2 regions of the Cytobacillus sp. FSL K6-0129 genome follow, and region 1 is predicted to be linked to the other one. Evidence: a T-box and tRNA genes for the amino acid it is inferred to sense, from the RefSeq annotation. Region 1 holds a T-box; the other holds one or more tRNA genes.
The links. A T-box is a leader RNA that pairs with one kind of tRNA and senses whether it is charged. The one in region 1 lies ahead of trpS (tryptophan--tRNA ligase), so its partner is inferred to be a tRNA-Trp.
Positions count from the first base shown of each region.

Region 2: it encodes a tRNA-Trp, which carries the amino acid that the T-box ahead of trpS (tryptophan--tRNA ligase) is inferred to sense. The anticodon was not compared.

Region 1 is NZ_JBBOXM010000001.1:4,750,759-4,759,034, forward strand. Features, by position in the region: gene MHI57_RS23945 (YjbA family protein) at 1-467, shown strand, start outside; gene trpS (tryptophan--tRNA ligase) at 509-1,501, opposite strand; T-box leader at 1,561-1,759, opposite strand; gene MHI57_RS23955 (peptide ABC transporter substrate-binding protein) at 2,273-3,907, shown strand; gene MHI57_RS23960 (ABC transporter permease) at 4,073-5,005, shown strand; gene MHI57_RS23965 (ABC transporter permease) at 5,012-5,926, shown strand; gene MHI57_RS23970 (ABC transporter ATP-binding protein) at 5,938-7,005, shown strand; gene MHI57_RS23975 (ABC transporter ATP-binding protein) at 7,009-7,944, shown strand; gene MHI57_RS23980 (putative glycoside hydrolase) at 8,222-8,276, shown strand, end outside.
Region 2 is NZ_JBBOXM010000001.1:4,467,670-4,475,945, forward strand. Features, by position in the region: gene MHI57_RS22715 (nucleotidyltransferase-like protein) at 1-531, shown strand, start outside; rRNA gene MHI57_RS22720 (16S ribosomal RNA) at 813-2,361, shown strand; rRNA gene MHI57_RS22725 (23S ribosomal RNA) at 2,749-5,682, shown strand; rRNA gene rrf (5S ribosomal RNA) at 5,912-6,029, shown strand; tRNA gene MHI57_RS22735 (tRNA-Asn) at 6,049-6,123, shown strand; tRNA gene MHI57_RS22740 (tRNA-Ser) at 6,126-6,219, shown strand; tRNA gene MHI57_RS22745 (tRNA-Glu) at 6,235-6,309, shown strand; tRNA gene MHI57_RS22750 (tRNA-Val) at 6,314-6,389, shown strand; tRNA gene MHI57_RS22755 (tRNA-Met) at 6,400-6,473, shown strand; tRNA gene MHI57_RS22760 (tRNA-Asp) at 6,477-6,553, shown strand; tRNA gene MHI57_RS22765 (tRNA-Phe) at 6,608-6,683, shown strand; tRNA gene MHI57_RS22770 (tRNA-Thr) at 6,687-6,759, shown strand; tRNA gene MHI57_RS22775 (tRNA-Tyr) at 6,771-6,854, shown strand; tRNA gene MHI57_RS22780 (tRNA-Trp) at 6,858-6,931, shown strand; tRNA gene MHI57_RS22785 (tRNA-His) at 6,938-7,013, shown strand; tRNA gene MHI57_RS22790 (tRNA-Gln) at 7,060-7,134, shown strand; tRNA gene MHI57_RS22795 (tRNA-Gly) at 7,140-7,214, shown strand; tRNA gene MHI57_RS22800 (tRNA-Cys) at 7,234-7,307, shown strand; tRNA gene MHI57_RS22805 (tRNA-Leu) at 7,339-7,427, shown strand; tRNA gene MHI57_RS22810 (tRNA-Leu) at 7,449-7,530, shown strand; gene MHI57_RS22815 (hypothetical protein) at 7,718-8,008, opposite strand.

The DNA of each region.
Region 1 (8,276 bases):
TTATGGCCGTTGATACAATAGGGTATCATATTCCAATTCGAAAGAGTAGATTGATACCAAGACAAGAACAACTTACATATGAAATGATTTCTAATCACGATGAAATGGAATATACTTTTGAACAAAAGCCGAGTCTAAAAAGTTTTCACATTCTTTCTCCAGATCCAGAATTAATGAAAGGCCTGACAAGGAAGGAAAGGCAGCTCAAACAATTAATGTTTATGGCACTAGATCAACTTCATAGTTCAGAAAATGAAGCGGAAATTCGCTATTGGTTTACAGAATGGATGCCTGAAGAGTATAAAAGTATTCAATCAATGGGTTTCCATGATGCATGGATGAATTTATATGAAGACAGTAAGATAGGTTGGTCTAAGAAACATGAAAGATTTTGTGAGAATATCATTAAAGGACAACCTTTTTTTGAAAAGTTATGGGAAATGGAAAATGGTTCAAAGGTAAATTAAATCAAAAAGAGACGCTCAATTTAATTTGAACGTCCCTTTTTTTATTTCCTTTTTCTTCCTAATCCCATAGCGTTTTCCATCTTTTTAACCATTTTACCTGCAACTTTATTGGCATTTTCTGCTCCTGCATCTAATATCTCATCTAATTCTGCTGATTCCATGAGATGATGATATTTATCTTGAATAGGTTTTAAGTGGCTAATAATTACTGTAGCTAAATCCCCTTTGAAATCACCGTACCCTTTTCCTTCATATTTATTCACAATATTTTCAATTGATTCACCTGAGAATATCGAGTAAATCGTTAATAAATTTGAAACGCCAGGTTTATTCTCTTTGTCAAAAGCAACGATGCCATCAGAATCTGTTACAGCGCTTTTAATTTTCTTCTCAATTTGTTTCGGTTCATCCAAAATAGAGATAAATCCTTTTTTATTAGGGTCAGATTTACTCATTTTTTTCGTTGGATCTTGAAGTGACATGATTCGTGCGCCCACTTTTGGAATGCTTACTTCTGGAATCGTAAAGATGTCATTGTATTTTTTGTTGAATCTTTCTGCTAAGTCTCTTGTTAATTCTAAATGCTGTTTCTGATCTTCTCCAACCGGGACAATATCTGTACCATATAATAGGATATCTCCAGCCATTAGTGGTGGGTAGGTTAATAAGCCTGCTGAGACAGCTTCTTTACCAGCAGATTTATCTTTAAACTGCGTCATTCTTTCTAACTCACCGATATAAGAAATACATTGTAACATCCATGCGGCTTGTGCATGTGCAGGTACTTCGGATTGAACGAATAGAGTTGCCTTATTAGGATCTAAGCCTACCGCAACATAAAGTGCTGCTAGGCTACGGATATTGTTTCTTAGTTGTAAGCGATCCTGTGGAACAGTGATAGCATGTTGATCGACGATACAAAAGTAGCAATCATATTCATTTTGCAGCTCAACAAACTGTCTTAATGCCCCGATATAGTTACCAATTGTTATTGTTCCACTGGGTTGAATACCAGAAAAGAGTGTTTTTTTCATCATAATCCTCCTATTTGCTATGAGAAATGCATATAAAAAGACCACTCATCCCTAAAAAATCTAGGGACGAATGGTCCGCGGTGCCACCCTAATTATTCACATATGTGAATCTCTTAAAGACAGATAACGTTAGTCTAACGTGAATCGATATATTCATGCTCAAAAAGTCCATTCGATTTAATAGGTTGCTTATTCTCACCTACCATAAGCTCTCTTAAAACCATCTTAAATGTACTACTCTTTTCTCACAGCAATTTGTATTATTTATTTGTAATCATAATATAATATATGTAGAAGTAAATCAAGTGAGCGTTATAACAGCAAAAAAAATTTTTATTTGTTATATACCAATAAAACTTATGAAAACCCTTACATGACAATAATAATACATGTTTCGACATTTTTTTGAAAAAATATAGATAATTTAGATTATTTAAAACGGGCTTGAAATAAACTTTTAAAGAAACTATAATAAAACCTACCAAACGACATCTTTACAAACATATTACATTTTGTTCGGTTACAGGTAGATGGAATGATGAAAAGGTGAGTTTATCGTAGTCTAATAGATACAAATTTTAATATTCAAGCTGAATTATCTGAATAGAGGGAATTTGTTCTATCAAAATAAACTTACTTTCCTTAGTATGCATAAAGGAATCAACTCTTTTTTTATAATAAAAATTGTTTGATTTTTTCATCAATCTACTCTATGTGAACAACTGTTATTTCTGTGAAGAATCGTTTGAATTAAAAATAGGGGGTTTCACCGTGAAAAAAAGATGGTCAATCTTTTTAAGTATGCTACTTTTAGCTAGCATGGTTCTAGCAGCTTGCGCTGGCGGAGGCGATGACAATGCAGATGGTGGCGATGGAGGTAGTGATGTACCTCAAGAATTAAAAGTAAATATTAATACTGAACCACCTTCATTAAATCCAGGTTTGGCTGAAGATTCTACTTCTGGTACTGTTCTTCGTAACGTATTAGAAGGATTAACTCGAATTGGTCAAGACGATAAACCAGCAGCCGCTATGGCAGAAGATTGGGAAATCTCAGAAGACCAAAAAACATACACATTTAATATCCGTGAAGATGCACAATGGTCAAATGGAGATCCTGTAACTGCAGAAGATTTCGAATATGCATGGAAATGGGCATTAGACCCAGCTAATCAATCAACATATGCATATCAACTATATTATGTTGAAGGTGCAGAAGCTGCTAACACAGGAGAAGGTAGCTTAGATGATGTTGGCGTTAAAGCTGTAGATGAAAAAACTTTAGAAGTTACATTAGCAAACCCAACACCTTACTTTCTTGAACTAACAGCTTTCTATACTTATTTACCAGTAAATAGTAAAATCGCAAAAGAAAATCCAGACTGGGCAACAGATGCTGGTGAAAATTATACGACAAACGGACCTTTCCACTTAGCTGAATGGTCTCATAGTGACCAAATCACTCTTGAAAAGAGCGACACTTATTGGGATAAAGACACTGTAAAATTAGATAAAATTGAAATGTACATGATTAATGATCCAAATACTGAATTATCTATGTTTGATAATGGTGAATTGGATTGGGCAGGTTCTCCGACAGGAGCTCTTCCAACAGATGCAATGCAAGCACTTAAAGATGATGGTAGATTAGAAACACAAGCAATTGCCGGTGTTTATAACTACAAATTCAATACTACTATTGAACCATTAGATAATGAAAATATTAGAAAAGCTTTAACTCACGCAATTAATCGTGATTCAATTATTAATAACATTTCACAAGGGGAACAACTTCCAGCTATGGCAATCGTTCCACCTACGATGTTCCCAGAAAATGAAGAAGGGTACTTCCCTGATAATGATGTTGAAACTGCTAAAGAATTCTTAAATAAAGGTCTTGAAGAATTAGGATTAAGCGATGCATCAGAATTACCAGAAATCAAGCTTTCTTATAACACATCTGAAGCACATCAAAAGATTGCTCAAGCCATTCAAGATATGTGGAGTGAAAATCTTGGAATTAATGTAACTCTAGATAATGCTGAGTGGAATGTTTTCCTTGATAGTGTAAATAGTGGAGACTTCCAAATTGCTCGTATGGGTTGGTTAGGTGACTTCAATGACGCTATGAACTTCTTGGAAATGTACAAAGATGCTGACGGTGGAAATAACAACACTGGTTGGGAAGATCCTGAATTCCAAAAATTACTTGAACAATCACAAACTGAAACAGATGCTGAAAAGCGTCAACAATTATTAAAGGATGCAGAGGCAATCTTTATGGAAGCAATGCCGGTTGCACCAATTTATTTCTATACAAATAACTGGGTTAAAGATGATAACCTAAATGATGTTTTTGTATCTGGATTAGGCGATGTTCAATTTAAGTGGGCTCACTTTGAATAATTTGATCTTTTAAATGTAAGGTATATGGGATGAAACTTCCTATATACCTTCGTTCTTGTAATAGGTATTATCCTTCTAATGGTAAAAATGTATTATATTATCTATTATGAGCTTTGCAGTTGTAGACATACTGACCTCAGTAAAATCAATTGGAGGTGTTGGACAATGACGAAATATATAGGAAAACGTCTGTTATATATGATAATTTCATTATGGCTAATTGTAACGGCAACATTTTTCCTTATGCGCATTGCACCTGGAAACCCGTTTGCTTCAGAAAAGAAACTACCACCAGAAATTGAAGCGAATTTACAAGCACATTATGGCTTAGATCAGCCATGGTATCAACAATATTTTGATTATCTAATCAATGTAGTAACGTGGGATTTTGGCCCATCTTTTAAATACAAAAGTCAAACAGTTAATGATTTGATCACAGAAGGATTCCCTGTATCTTTTGTATTAGGCTTTCAAGCAATACTAATTGCCGTTGCCTTAGGTGTTTTATTTGGTGTAATCGCTGCTTTAAGGCAAAATAAATGGCAAGATTATTCAACAATGGCTGTTGCTGTTTTAGGAATATCCGTGCCATCATTCATTATGGCAACATTTTTACAATATTTCTTAGCAATAAAACTGCAAATATTCCCGGTAGCTCGTTGGGAATCATTTATGCATACCATTTTGCCAGCTCTTGCACTTGCAGCAGGACCGATGGCTTATATCGCAAGACTCACACGATCTAGTATGATTGAGGTATTAGCAAATGATTATATTAAAACTGCTAAAGCAAAAGGCTTGAGCGGTGGAGTAATTACAGTTAAGCACGCAATGAGAAATGCTCTTCTTCCGGTAGTTACTTATTTAGGACCATTAACTGCTGGTGTTTTAACAGGTAGCTTTGTTATCGAGAAGATTTTCGGTATTCCAGGGTTAGGTTTCCACTTCGTAACAAGTATTACAAATCGTGATTATACAGTAATAATGGGTGTGACAGTGTTTTATAGTATTCTTTTACTATTAGCTATTCTCCTAGTGGATATTGCGTATGGAATCATCGACCCAAGGATTAAACTAGCTGGGAAGAAAGGAGAATAATAAATCATGCAAAGTGCGAATGATAAATTCAAAGTTGTCGGCACACAATTAGATGATGCCGAAAAGATTTCGAAGCCAAGTCTTTCATTTTGGAAAGATGTCTTCATTAGATTCCGAAAAAATAAGCTTGCTATGTTTGGTATAGTCCTACTTATTATTCTCATCTTCATGGCAATCTTTGGACCATATATGACAGAATATGACTATAAGTCAAATGATTTAACAAATAAAAATCAGCCACCTTCTGCTGAGCATTGGTTCGGTACCGATGATCTTGGACGAGATATGTTTGCTCGTACGTGGGAAGGTGCTAGAATTTCGATCTTTATCGGTGTTGCAGCTGCGTTAATCGATTTATTTATTGGTGTTGCCTGGGGCGGAATCGCCGGATACAAAGGTGGTAGAACCGATGAAATAATGATGCGTGGTGCCGATGTTTTATCAGGCATTCCTTACTTGTTATTAGTTATCTTGTTAATGGTTGTGCTTGGCCAAAGTTTAAGTACGATGATTATTGCTATGACAATAACCGGATGGATTAATATGTCCCGGATTGTTCGAGGGCAAGTACTTAGCTTGAAGAATCAAGAATTTGTTCTTGCTTCTAAAACTTTAGGTGCAAATACAACAAGAATTATGGGTAAACATTTAATTCCAAACTCAATGGGTCCAATTTTAGTTACAATGACATTAACAATTCCTTCTGCGATCTTTACAGAAGCTTATCTTGGATTCCTAGGATTAGGTTTAACACCGCCTCTAGCGAGTTGGGGTACAATGGCCAATGATGGTTTACCAGCGTTAAGATATTACCCATGGCGATTATTCTTCCCTGCGATCTTTATTTGTTTAACCATTTTTGCATTCAATGTAGTCGGTGATGGTCTACGTGACGCACTCGACCCAAGAAGCCGTAAATAAGGAGTGAGAACATGGAAAAAATTCTCGAAGTAAAAGATCTAAAAGTCTCATTCCAAACTTATGGAGGGACGGTACAAGCTGTTCGTGGTGTTAGCTTTGACCTTCATAAAGGTGAGACATTAGCTATTGTTGGTGAATCAGGTTCAGGTAAAAGTGTTACTTCACAAACACTAATGAAACTAATTCCAATGCCTCCAGGACAAATTACTGGTGGAGAAATTCTTTTCTATGGTGATGATATTGTACCTAAATCAGAAAAAGAAATGGAAAACATACGCGGTAAAGATATAAGTATGATTTTCCAGGATCCAATGACTTCATTAAACCCAACAATGAAAGTTGGTAATCAAATCATGGAAGGTTTGATTAAGCACCAAGGATTATCTAAAGCAGATGCTAAAAAACGTGCAATAAAGTTATTAGAACTAGTTGGTATTCCGATGCCTGATAAACGAGTAAATCAATATCCGCATGAATTCTCAGGTGGTATGAGACAGCGTGCAATGATAGCTATAGCCTTGGCTACAAACCCTAAATTACTGATTGCTGATGAACCTACAACCGCTCTTGATGTAACTATTCAAGCTCAAATTTTAGAGTTAATGAAAGAGTTACAAGCGAAAATGGACACATCTATTATCTTTATCACTCATGATCTAGGCGTTGTTGCCAATGTGGCAGATCGTGTAGCTGTTATGTATGCTGGTCAAATCGTTGAAATAGGCACAGTAGATGAAATCTTTTATGATCCGAAGCACCCTTATACTTGGGGACTACTTGCTTCTATGCCAAGTGTTGATAATGATACAAAAGATGAATTAGCTGCCATTCCTGGTACGCCACCAGACTTAACAAATCCGCCAATTGGTGATGCATTTGCTGCAAGGAACAAATATGCATTAGCCATTGATTACGAGGAAGAACCACCAATGTTTCAAATTTCTGAAACACATTTTGCGAAAACTTGGTTGTTACACCCTGATGCACCTCATGTTGAACCACCTGCAGCGGTGAAGTTGCGTCAACGTCAAATGTCCTCCAATTTTGATAAACCAGTAATTGTGAAGGAGGGTATTTAAGTTATGGCAGAGAAATTAGTTGAAATAAAAAATCTAAAACAACATTTTAATGTTGGTAAATCGAATATGGTTAAAGCGGTTGATGGCATTACTTTTGATATTTACAAAGGTGAAACCCTTGGTCTAGTTGGTGAGTCAGGTTGTGGGAAATCAACGACCGGTAGAACAATTATACGCTTGTATAATGCCACTGATGGACAAGTTTTATTTAATGGTGAAAATGTTCATGGTAAAAAGTCAACCAATCAACTAAAAGCATTTAACCGTAAAATGCAGATGATTTTCCAAGACCCTTATGCATCCTTAAATCCTCGTATGACGGTTGCGGATATCATTGCTGAAGGTATTGATATTCATGGGCTTGCAAAGTCGAAAAAAGAGCGTATGGAACGCGTCTATGAGTTACTTGAAACAGTAGGCTTAAATAAAGAGCATGCTAACCGTTATCCACATGAGTTCTCTGGTGGACAAAGACAGCGTATCGGTATAGCTAGAGCGCTAGCTGTTGAACCTGAATTCATTATTGCTGATGAACCGATTTCTGCTCTTGACGTATCTATTCAGGCACAAGTTGTTAACTTAATGAAAAAACTTCAGCGTGAAAAAGGGTTAACTTACTTATTCATTGCTCATGATTTGTCAATGGTTAAGTATATTAGTGATAGAATTGGTGTGATGTACTTTGGTAAGCTAGTTGAACTTGCCACAGCGGAAGAGTTGTATAGCAATCCTATGCACCCTTATACACAATCATTATTATCTGCTATTCCATTACCTGATCCAGAGTCAGAAAGAACACGTCAGCGAAAAGCATACGACCCAGCTGTTCATCAATATAGTGCTGATGAGAAGGTTGAAATGCGTGAAGTTCGTCCTGGTCACTTTGTTTTCTGTTCTGAAAAAGAATTTGCACAATACCAAAAAGATCATAAAAGTTAACTTAAAAGCGATCTCTTATTGAGGTCGTTTTTAAGTTGATTAAATCTGCTTAAGACCTGCCTCCAACCTAAAAAAATATTTTCGGAACAAATATTCAGTTAGGAAAAATATGAATATTAGGAATATGTTTAGTGCTTTCAATCACTAAAATGTATGAATATAGTATACAATAGTTTGTATGAAATTACTATCGCAAAAATTAAAATATTTCTCATTTTATTTTCTTTTGCATTGGGTTTAACTTCTAGTAGAATAGGAGATAAGAAAAAGAAAATATATGGATGAGGAGGGAAAAATAGTGAGGGCGATTAAAGTTGCTTTTTTCTTACTTT
Region 2 (8,276 bases), 280 kb from region 1:
AACGAATTCCCTTTCAAGGACAGAAAGCTCAAAATGGGACTAGAGTTTGCTAAGCTGATAAGAAGATATACAGATGGGAAAACTTTGTTTGAAAATCAGAATTATTTCGATGCTTATAATAATGTTGTTCATTCTTTGCATCATTTAGCAAGGCTTTCAATTATAGAAAATGGTTTCCATCCAGAAGTAACATTGTGGAATCAAATTCGCCATATGGAACCAGAAATAATGAAACTTTATGAAGAGTTAGTACAAAGTCATGAGCCGCTTGAGAAAAGGTTAGAGCTATTATTTTTAGCTAGTGAATTTTTAATTCATTCACGAACAAAGGCTGGAGTTGGCCATTTACTTGAAGTTTTAGCAGAACAATCAGTTTGGACAATTCAAGAAATCATCCAGCATAAAGAACTGAGACACTACTCAGTGGATTTGGTGATTCTACTAGAATACTTAATTGATAAAGGGTTTATTAAAGTGATTAGTGAAGAAACAAAAGGAAAAGGGATTAAACACCGATATTACAGTTTGTAATAAATTATATTAAAAAAGCAAAAAGTGGTTGACCCAGGAAAAAAATGATGATATATTAATAACCGTCGCTAATAACTGTATGAAAAACAGCTAACGCGACGGATGATTTAAAAAAGTATTGACTCCATAATAATAGATATGTTATTATTGGAAAGTCGCTTCTAAAGCGAACGAGATTGTTCTTTGAAAACTGAACGAACGTAAAACGTCAAGCGTAATTCTAAAAAAGCTGATTTATCAGCAACAAAGCACCATAGGTGCAAATGAGCTAATCAAACACTTTATTGGAGAGTTTGATCCTGGCTCAGGACGAACGCTGGCGGCGTGCCTAATACATGCAAGTCGAGCGAATCTGAGGGAGCTTGCTCCCAAAGATTAGCGGCGGACGGGTGAGTAACACGTGGGCAACCTGCCTGTAAGACTGGGATAACTCCGGGAAACCGGGGCTAATACCGGATAATATCTATTTATACATATAATTAGATTGAAAGATGGTTCTGCTATCACTTACAGATGGGCCCGCGGCGCATTAGCTAGTTGGTGAGGTAACGGCTCACCAAGGCGACGATGCGTAGCCGACCTGAGAGGGTGATCGGCCACACTGGGACTGAGACACGGCCCAGACTCCTACGGGAGGCAGCAGTAGGGAATCTTCCGCAATGGACGAAAGTCTGACGGAGCAACGCCGCGTGAGTGATGAAGGTTTTCGGATCGTAAAACTCTGTTGTTAGGGAAGAACAAGTATCGGAGTAACTGCCGGTACCTTGACGGTACCTAACCAGAAAGCCACGGCTAACTACGTGCCAGCAGCCGCGGTAATACGTAGGTGGCAAGCGTTGTCCGGAATTATTGGGCGTAAAGCGCGCGCAGGCGGTTCCTTAAGTCTGATGTGAAAGCCCACGGCTCAACCGTGGAGGGTCATTGGAAACTGGGGAACTTGAGTGCAGAAGAGGAAAGTGGAATTCCAAGTGTAGCGGTGAAATGCGTAGAGATTTGGAGGAACACCAGTGGCGAAGGCGACTTTCTGGTCTGTAACTGACGCTGAGGCGCGAAAGCGTGGGGAGCAAACAGGATTAGATACCCTGGTAGTCCACGCCGTAAACGATGAGTGCTAAGTGTTAGAGGGTTTCCGCCCTTTAGTGCTGCAGCAAACGCATTAAGCACTCCGCCTGGGGAGTACGACCGCAAGGTTGAAACTCAAAGGAATTGACGGGGGCCCGCACAAGCGGTGGAGCATGTGGTTTAATTCGAAGCAACGCGAAGAACCTTACCAGGTCTTGACATCCTCTGACAATCCTAGAGATAGGACTTTCCCCTTCGGGGGACAGAGTGACAGGTGGTGCATGGTTGTCGTCAGCTCGTGTCGTGAGATGTTGGGTTAAGTCCCGCAACGAGCGCAACCCTTGATCTTAGTTGCCAGCATTTAGTTGGGCACTCTAAGGTGACTGCCGGTGACAAACCGGAGGAAGGTGGGGATGACGTCAAATCATCATGCCCCTTATGACCTGGGCTACACACGTGCTACAATGGATGGTACAAAGGGCTGCAAGACCGCGAGGTTTAGCCAATCCCATAAAACCATTCTCAGTTCGGATTGTAGGCTGCAACTCGCCTACATGAAGCCGGAATCGCTAGTAATCGCGGATCAGCATGCCGCGGTGAATACGTTCCCGGGCCTTGTACACACCGCCCGTCACACCACGAGAGTTTGTAACACCCGAAGTCGGTGGGGTAACCTTTTGGAGCCAGCCGCCTAAGGTGGGACAGATGATTGGGGTGAAGTCGTAACAAGGTAGCCGTATCGGAAGGTGCGGCTGGATCACCTCCTTTCTAAGGAATATACGGAATTAACTTGATGTTAGACTGTTCGTTCAGTTTTGAGAGTATAATCTCTCAAAATAAGGTGAAAGTAGCGAAGGATTCAAGGAAGCGTAAGCTGACGAGAATACCAAAGCTTACCATTCATCAATCGTTCTTTGAAAACTAGATAATGTAATGAAGAAGATTACCGAGTAATCGCCACCTTAGTTATTTTCTCTCTATATAATAGAGTAGAGATACTAAACTTTTTTTAAAAACATACAACCGTGAGGGTTGTGAGAAGCAAGCAGTTCAAGGAAGCGAGCGAGGAAACACCGGAGTGTGCGTCTTGTGCACATGAGGATGTTGACGAGTGAGCTGACGCCGAAATGCGTAGCTTATCGCAAGCCGAACAATGGTTAAGTTAATAAGGGCGCACGGTGAATGCCTTGGCACTAGGAGCCGATGAAGGACGGGACTAACACCGATATGCTTCGGGGAGCTGTAAGTAAGCTTTGATCCGGAGATTTCCGAATGGGGAAACCCCCTATCCGTTATGGGATAGGATCCATACCTGAATACATAGGGTATGGAAGGCAGACCCGGGGAACTGAAACATCTAAGTACCCGGAGGAAGAGAAAGCAAACGCGATTCCCTGAGTAGCGGCGAGCGAAACGGGATTAGCCCAAACCAAGAGGCTTGCCTCTTGGGGTTGTAGGACATTCTATACGGAGTTACAAAGGAACGAGATAGACGAAGAGGTCTGGAAAGGCCCGCCATAGGAGGTAAAAGCCCTGTAGTTGAAACTTCGTTCCCTCCAGAGTGGATCCTGAGTACGGCGGGACACGAGAAATCCCGTCGGAAGCAGGGAGGACCATCTCCCAAGGCTAAATACTCCCTAGTGACCGATAGTGAACCAGTACCGTGAGGGAAAGGTGAAAAGCACCCCGGAAGGGGAGTGAAAGAGATCCTGAAACCGTGTGCCTACAAGTAGTTAGAGCCCGTTAATGGGTGATAGCGTGCCTTTTGTAGAATGAACCGGCGAGTTACGATTACATGCGAGGTTAAGTTGGACAGACGGAGCCGTAGCGAAAGCGAGTCTGAATAGGGCGAATTTAGTATGTGGTCGTAGACCCGAAACCAGGTGATCTACCCATGTCCAGGGTGAAGTCCAGGTAACACTGGATGGAGGCCCGAACCCACGTACGTTGAAAAGTGCGGGGATGAGGTGTGGGTAGCGGAGAAATTCCAATCGAACTTGGAGATAGCTGGTTCTCTCCGAAATAGCTTTAGGGCTAGCCTCATGCGTAAGAATCTTGGAGGTAGAGCACTGTTTGGACTAGGGGCCCTCATCGGGTTACCGAATTCAGACAAACTCCGAATGCCAAAGATTTATCCATGGGAGTCAGACTGCGAGTGATAAGATCCGTAGTCAAGAGGGAAACAGCCCAGACCACCAGCTAAGGTCCCAAAGTATACGTTAAGTGGAAAAGGATGTGGAGTTGCTTAGACAACCAGGATGTTGGCTTAGAAGCAGCCACCATTTAAAGAGTGCGTAATAGCTCACTGGTCGAGTGACTCCGCGCCGAAAATGTACCGGGGCTAAACGTATCACCGAAGCTGTGGATTGAACATCGTTGATGTTCAGTGGTAGGAGAGCGTTCTAAGGGCGTTGAAGCTAGACCGTAAGGACTGGTGGAGCGCTTAGAAGTGAGAATGCCGGTATGAGTAGCGAAAGATGGGTGAGAATCCCATCCACCGAATGCCTAAGGTTTCCTGAGGAAGGCTCGTCCGCTCAGGGTTAGTCGGGACCTAAGCCGAGGCTGAAAAGCGTAGGCGATGGACAACAGGTTGATATTCCTGTACCACCGTATTCTGTTTGAGTGATGGGGGGACGCAGGAGGATAGGGTAAGCGCACTATTGGATGTGCGTCTAAGCAGTTAGAGGGACCATGAGGCAAATCCCATGGTCATATACCTTGAGCTGTGATAGCGAGGGAAATTTAGTACCGAAGTTCTTGATTCCACACTGCCAAGAAAAGCCTCTAGCGAGGAATAAGGTGCCCGTACCGCAAACCGACACAGGTAGGCGAGGAGAGAATCCTAAGGTGAGCGAGAGAACTCTCGTTAAGGAACTCGGCAAAATGACCCCGTAACTTCGGGAGAAGGGGTGCTCATTAGGGTGTTAAAGCCTTGATGAGCCGCAGTGAATAGGCCCAGGCGACTGTTTAGCAAAAACACAGGTCTCTGCGAAGCCGCAAGGCGAAGTATAGGGGCTGACGCCTGCCCGGTGCTGGAAGGTTAAGAGGAGAGGTTAGCTCACGCGAAGCTTTGAATCGAAGCCCCAGTAAACGGCGGCCGTAACTATAACGGTCCTAAGGTAGCGAAATTCCTTGTCGGGTAAGTTCCGACCCGCACGAAAGGCGTAACGATCTGGGCACTGTCTCAACGAGAGACTCGGTGAAATTATAGTACCTGTGAAGATGCAGGTTACCCGCGACAGGACGGAAAGACCCCGTGGAGCTTTACTGTAGCCTGATATTGAATTTTGGTACAGCTTGTACAGGATAGGTAGGAGCCTTAGAAGCCGGAGCGCTAGCTTCGGTGGAGGCGTCGGTGGGATACTACCCTGGCTGTATTGAAATTCTAACCCACATCCCTTATCGGGATGGGAGACAGTGTCAGGTGGGCAGTTTGACTGGGGCGGTCGCCTCCTAAAGAGTAACGGAGGCGCCCAAAGGTTCCCTCAGAATGGTTGGAAATCATTCGTAGAGTGTAAAGGCACAAGGGAGCTTGACTGCGAGACCTACAAGTCGAGCAGGGACGAAAGTCGGGCTTAGTGATCCGGTGGTTCCGCATGGAAGGGCCATCGCTCAACGGATAAAAGCTACCCCGGGGATAACAGGCTTATCTCCCCCAAGAGTCCACATCGACGGGGAGGTTTGGCACCTCGATGTCGGCTCATCGCATCCTGGGGCTGTAGTCGGTCCCAAGGGTTGGGCTGTTCGCCCATTAAAGCGGTACGCGAGCTGGGTTCAGAACGTCGTGAGACAGTTCGGTCCCTATCCGTCGTGGGCGCAGGAAATTTGAGAGGAGCTGTCCTTAGTACGAGAGGACCGGGATGGACGCACCGCTGGTGTACCAGTTGTCTTGCCAAAGGCATCGCTGGGTAGCTATGTGCGGAAGGGATAAGTGCTGAAAGCATCTAAGCATGAAGCCCCCCTCGAGATGAGATTTCCCATAGCGCAAGCTAGTAAGATCCCTGAAAGATGATCAGGTTGATAGGTTAGAGGTGGAAGTGTGGCGACACATGCAGCTGACTAATACTAATCGATCGAGGACTTAACCAAAAACGAAAAGCGAAAGCGCCTATCTAGGCGCTGTAGCTGGACAATACGAAATGCGGGCGGCTTCAAGCCGCCGCAGCTAGACAGCACTACGTAAGTAGTCGCGTCAGCACGCATTCAGGCGATTACTCAAAACAATCTTCTTCAACATTACCTAGTTTTCAGAGAATGATTTAAAATTTCTCTTGAAAATTTTATTAAAGACGTTATAATAATATATGTCTTTAAAAAGTCCGGTGGCGATAGCGAGAAGGTCACACCCGTTCCCATACCGAACACGGAAGTTAAGCTTCTAAAGCGCCGATGGTAGTTAGGGGCTGTCCCCTTGTGAGAGTAGGAAGTTGCCGGGCATACATACTATTAAATTATTCCGCAGTAGCTCAGTGGTAGAGCATTCGGCTGTTAACCGAACGGTCGTAGGTTCGAATCCTACCTGCGGAGCCAATGGAGAGCTGTCCGAGCTGGCCGAAGGAGCACGATTGGAAATCGTGTAGGCGGTTTATAGCCGTCTCAAGGGTTCAAATCCCTTGCTCTCCGCCATTAAACATATAAATTGGCCCCTTGGTCAAGCGGTTAAGACACCGCCCTTTCACGGCGGTAACACGGGTTCGAATCCCGTAGGGGTCACCATTTTGGAGGATTAGCTCAGCTGGGAGAGCATCTGCCTTACAAGCAGAGGGTCGGCGGTTCGATCCCGTCATCCTCCACCATTCATATTATCGCGGGGTGGAGCAGTCCGGTAGCTCGTCGGGCTCATAACCCGAAGGTCGCAGGTTCAAATCCTGCCCCCGCAATTTGGTCCGGTAGTTCAGTTGGTTAGAATGCCTGCCTGTCACGCAGGAGGTCGCGGGTTCGAGTCCCGTCCGGACCGCCACTACATAAATTCACACAAATTAATTTAAAACATATTGTAAAACGTATAAGTTTTGGCTCAGTAGCTCAGTCGGTAGAGCAAAGGACTGAAAATCCTTGTGTCGGCGGTTCGATTCCGTCCTGAGCCACCATTTGCCGGCCTAGCTCAATTGGTAGAGCAACTGACTTGTAATCAGTAGGTTGGGGGTTCAAGTCCTCTGGCCGGCATTGTTTTTTATGGAGGGGTAGCGAAGTGGCTAAACGCGGCGGACTGTAAATCCGCTCCTTCGGGTTCGGCAGTTCGAATCTGCCCCCCTCCACCATCTAGGGGTATAGTTTAATGGTAAAACGAAGGTCTCCAAAACCTTTGATGTGGGTTCGATTCCTACTACCCCTGCCAATTATGGCGGTTGTGGCGAAGTGGTTAACGCATCGGATTGTGGTTCCGACATTCGTGGGTTCGATTCCCATCAGCCGCCCCATTATTTTAAATTCACATTTTTTGCTTTCATGCATAGAATATACAAATGGGCTATAGCCAAGTGGTAAGGCAACGGATTTTGATTCCGTCATTCGCAGGTTCGAACCCTGCTAGCCCAGCCAGATCTGCGGAAGTAGTTCAGTGGTAGAACATCACCTTGCCAAGGTGAGGGTCGCGGGTTCGAATCCCGTCTTCCGCTCCAAGTAGTTATTTATATTGATGGCGGCATAGCCAAGTGGTAAGGCAGAGGTCTGCAAAACCTTCACCACCGGTTCAAATCCGGTTGCCGCCTCCAATACATATTCACTCATTTTTATACACCTCATGCCGGGGTGGCGGAACTGGCAGACGCACAGGACTTAAAATCCTGCGGTAGGTGACTACCGTACCGGTTCGATTCCGGTCCTCGGCACCATAATTAAATAAAAGAATATTTGCCGGTGTGGCGGAATTGGCAGACGCGCACGACTCAAAATCGTGTTCCGTAAGGAGTGTCGGTTCGACCCCGACCACCGGTATTCTGACGTTCAAATACGTCCATTTTAAAAAACGTTAAAAGCTCACAAATGTTGATTTATCAAGGTTTGTGAGCTTTTCTCTTTTTTGAGAACACGATAGAAAACGATAAGAATTGATTTCTTTTTACACAAATTTTACACATAGAAATCCCTTGATGACATTGATTTATTTAGATGTAAGTTGCATCTATGTTTTACACAAAATGGTCCCTAAGCGCATCAATGAGTAACTAATTATTAATTTTTCTCTTTTTTTAAGAATTCTTTCTTGGAATGCTATGTAGCGTTCTATGGTAAGGAGGTAATGTGCTTCAGACTTTGAAAATTCTTTTTCAATAGTTTCTCTCATAATGTTAGTAATTTGACTCTCACCCTTATAGATGCCTTTATTGATTAATCCATTTAAACGGCCTTCATAGTCACGAGCAGACTTTTCACCAATCTGATACTCCTTCATAAGAAAATCTTTAAATTTCATCGTAGAATTCCCCCGTTATCATTTTTAAAACAAATAGGACAGGTAAGTACCTTTGCATTTATGACAATTTGGCTTCCAATCTTAATGGTTGGGTTCGAATAAGTTAGCTCTGTTTCACACCTAAAGCACCTATTGTTTACAACTTGATAATTCCGAGTATATTTTCATTGACGATAATCCATATTTTTCATGGGATATCACCTCAACTTGATTATACAATTAATAACATTTGATAGCAGGGTATTATAAAAAAAACGCATACTTGAAA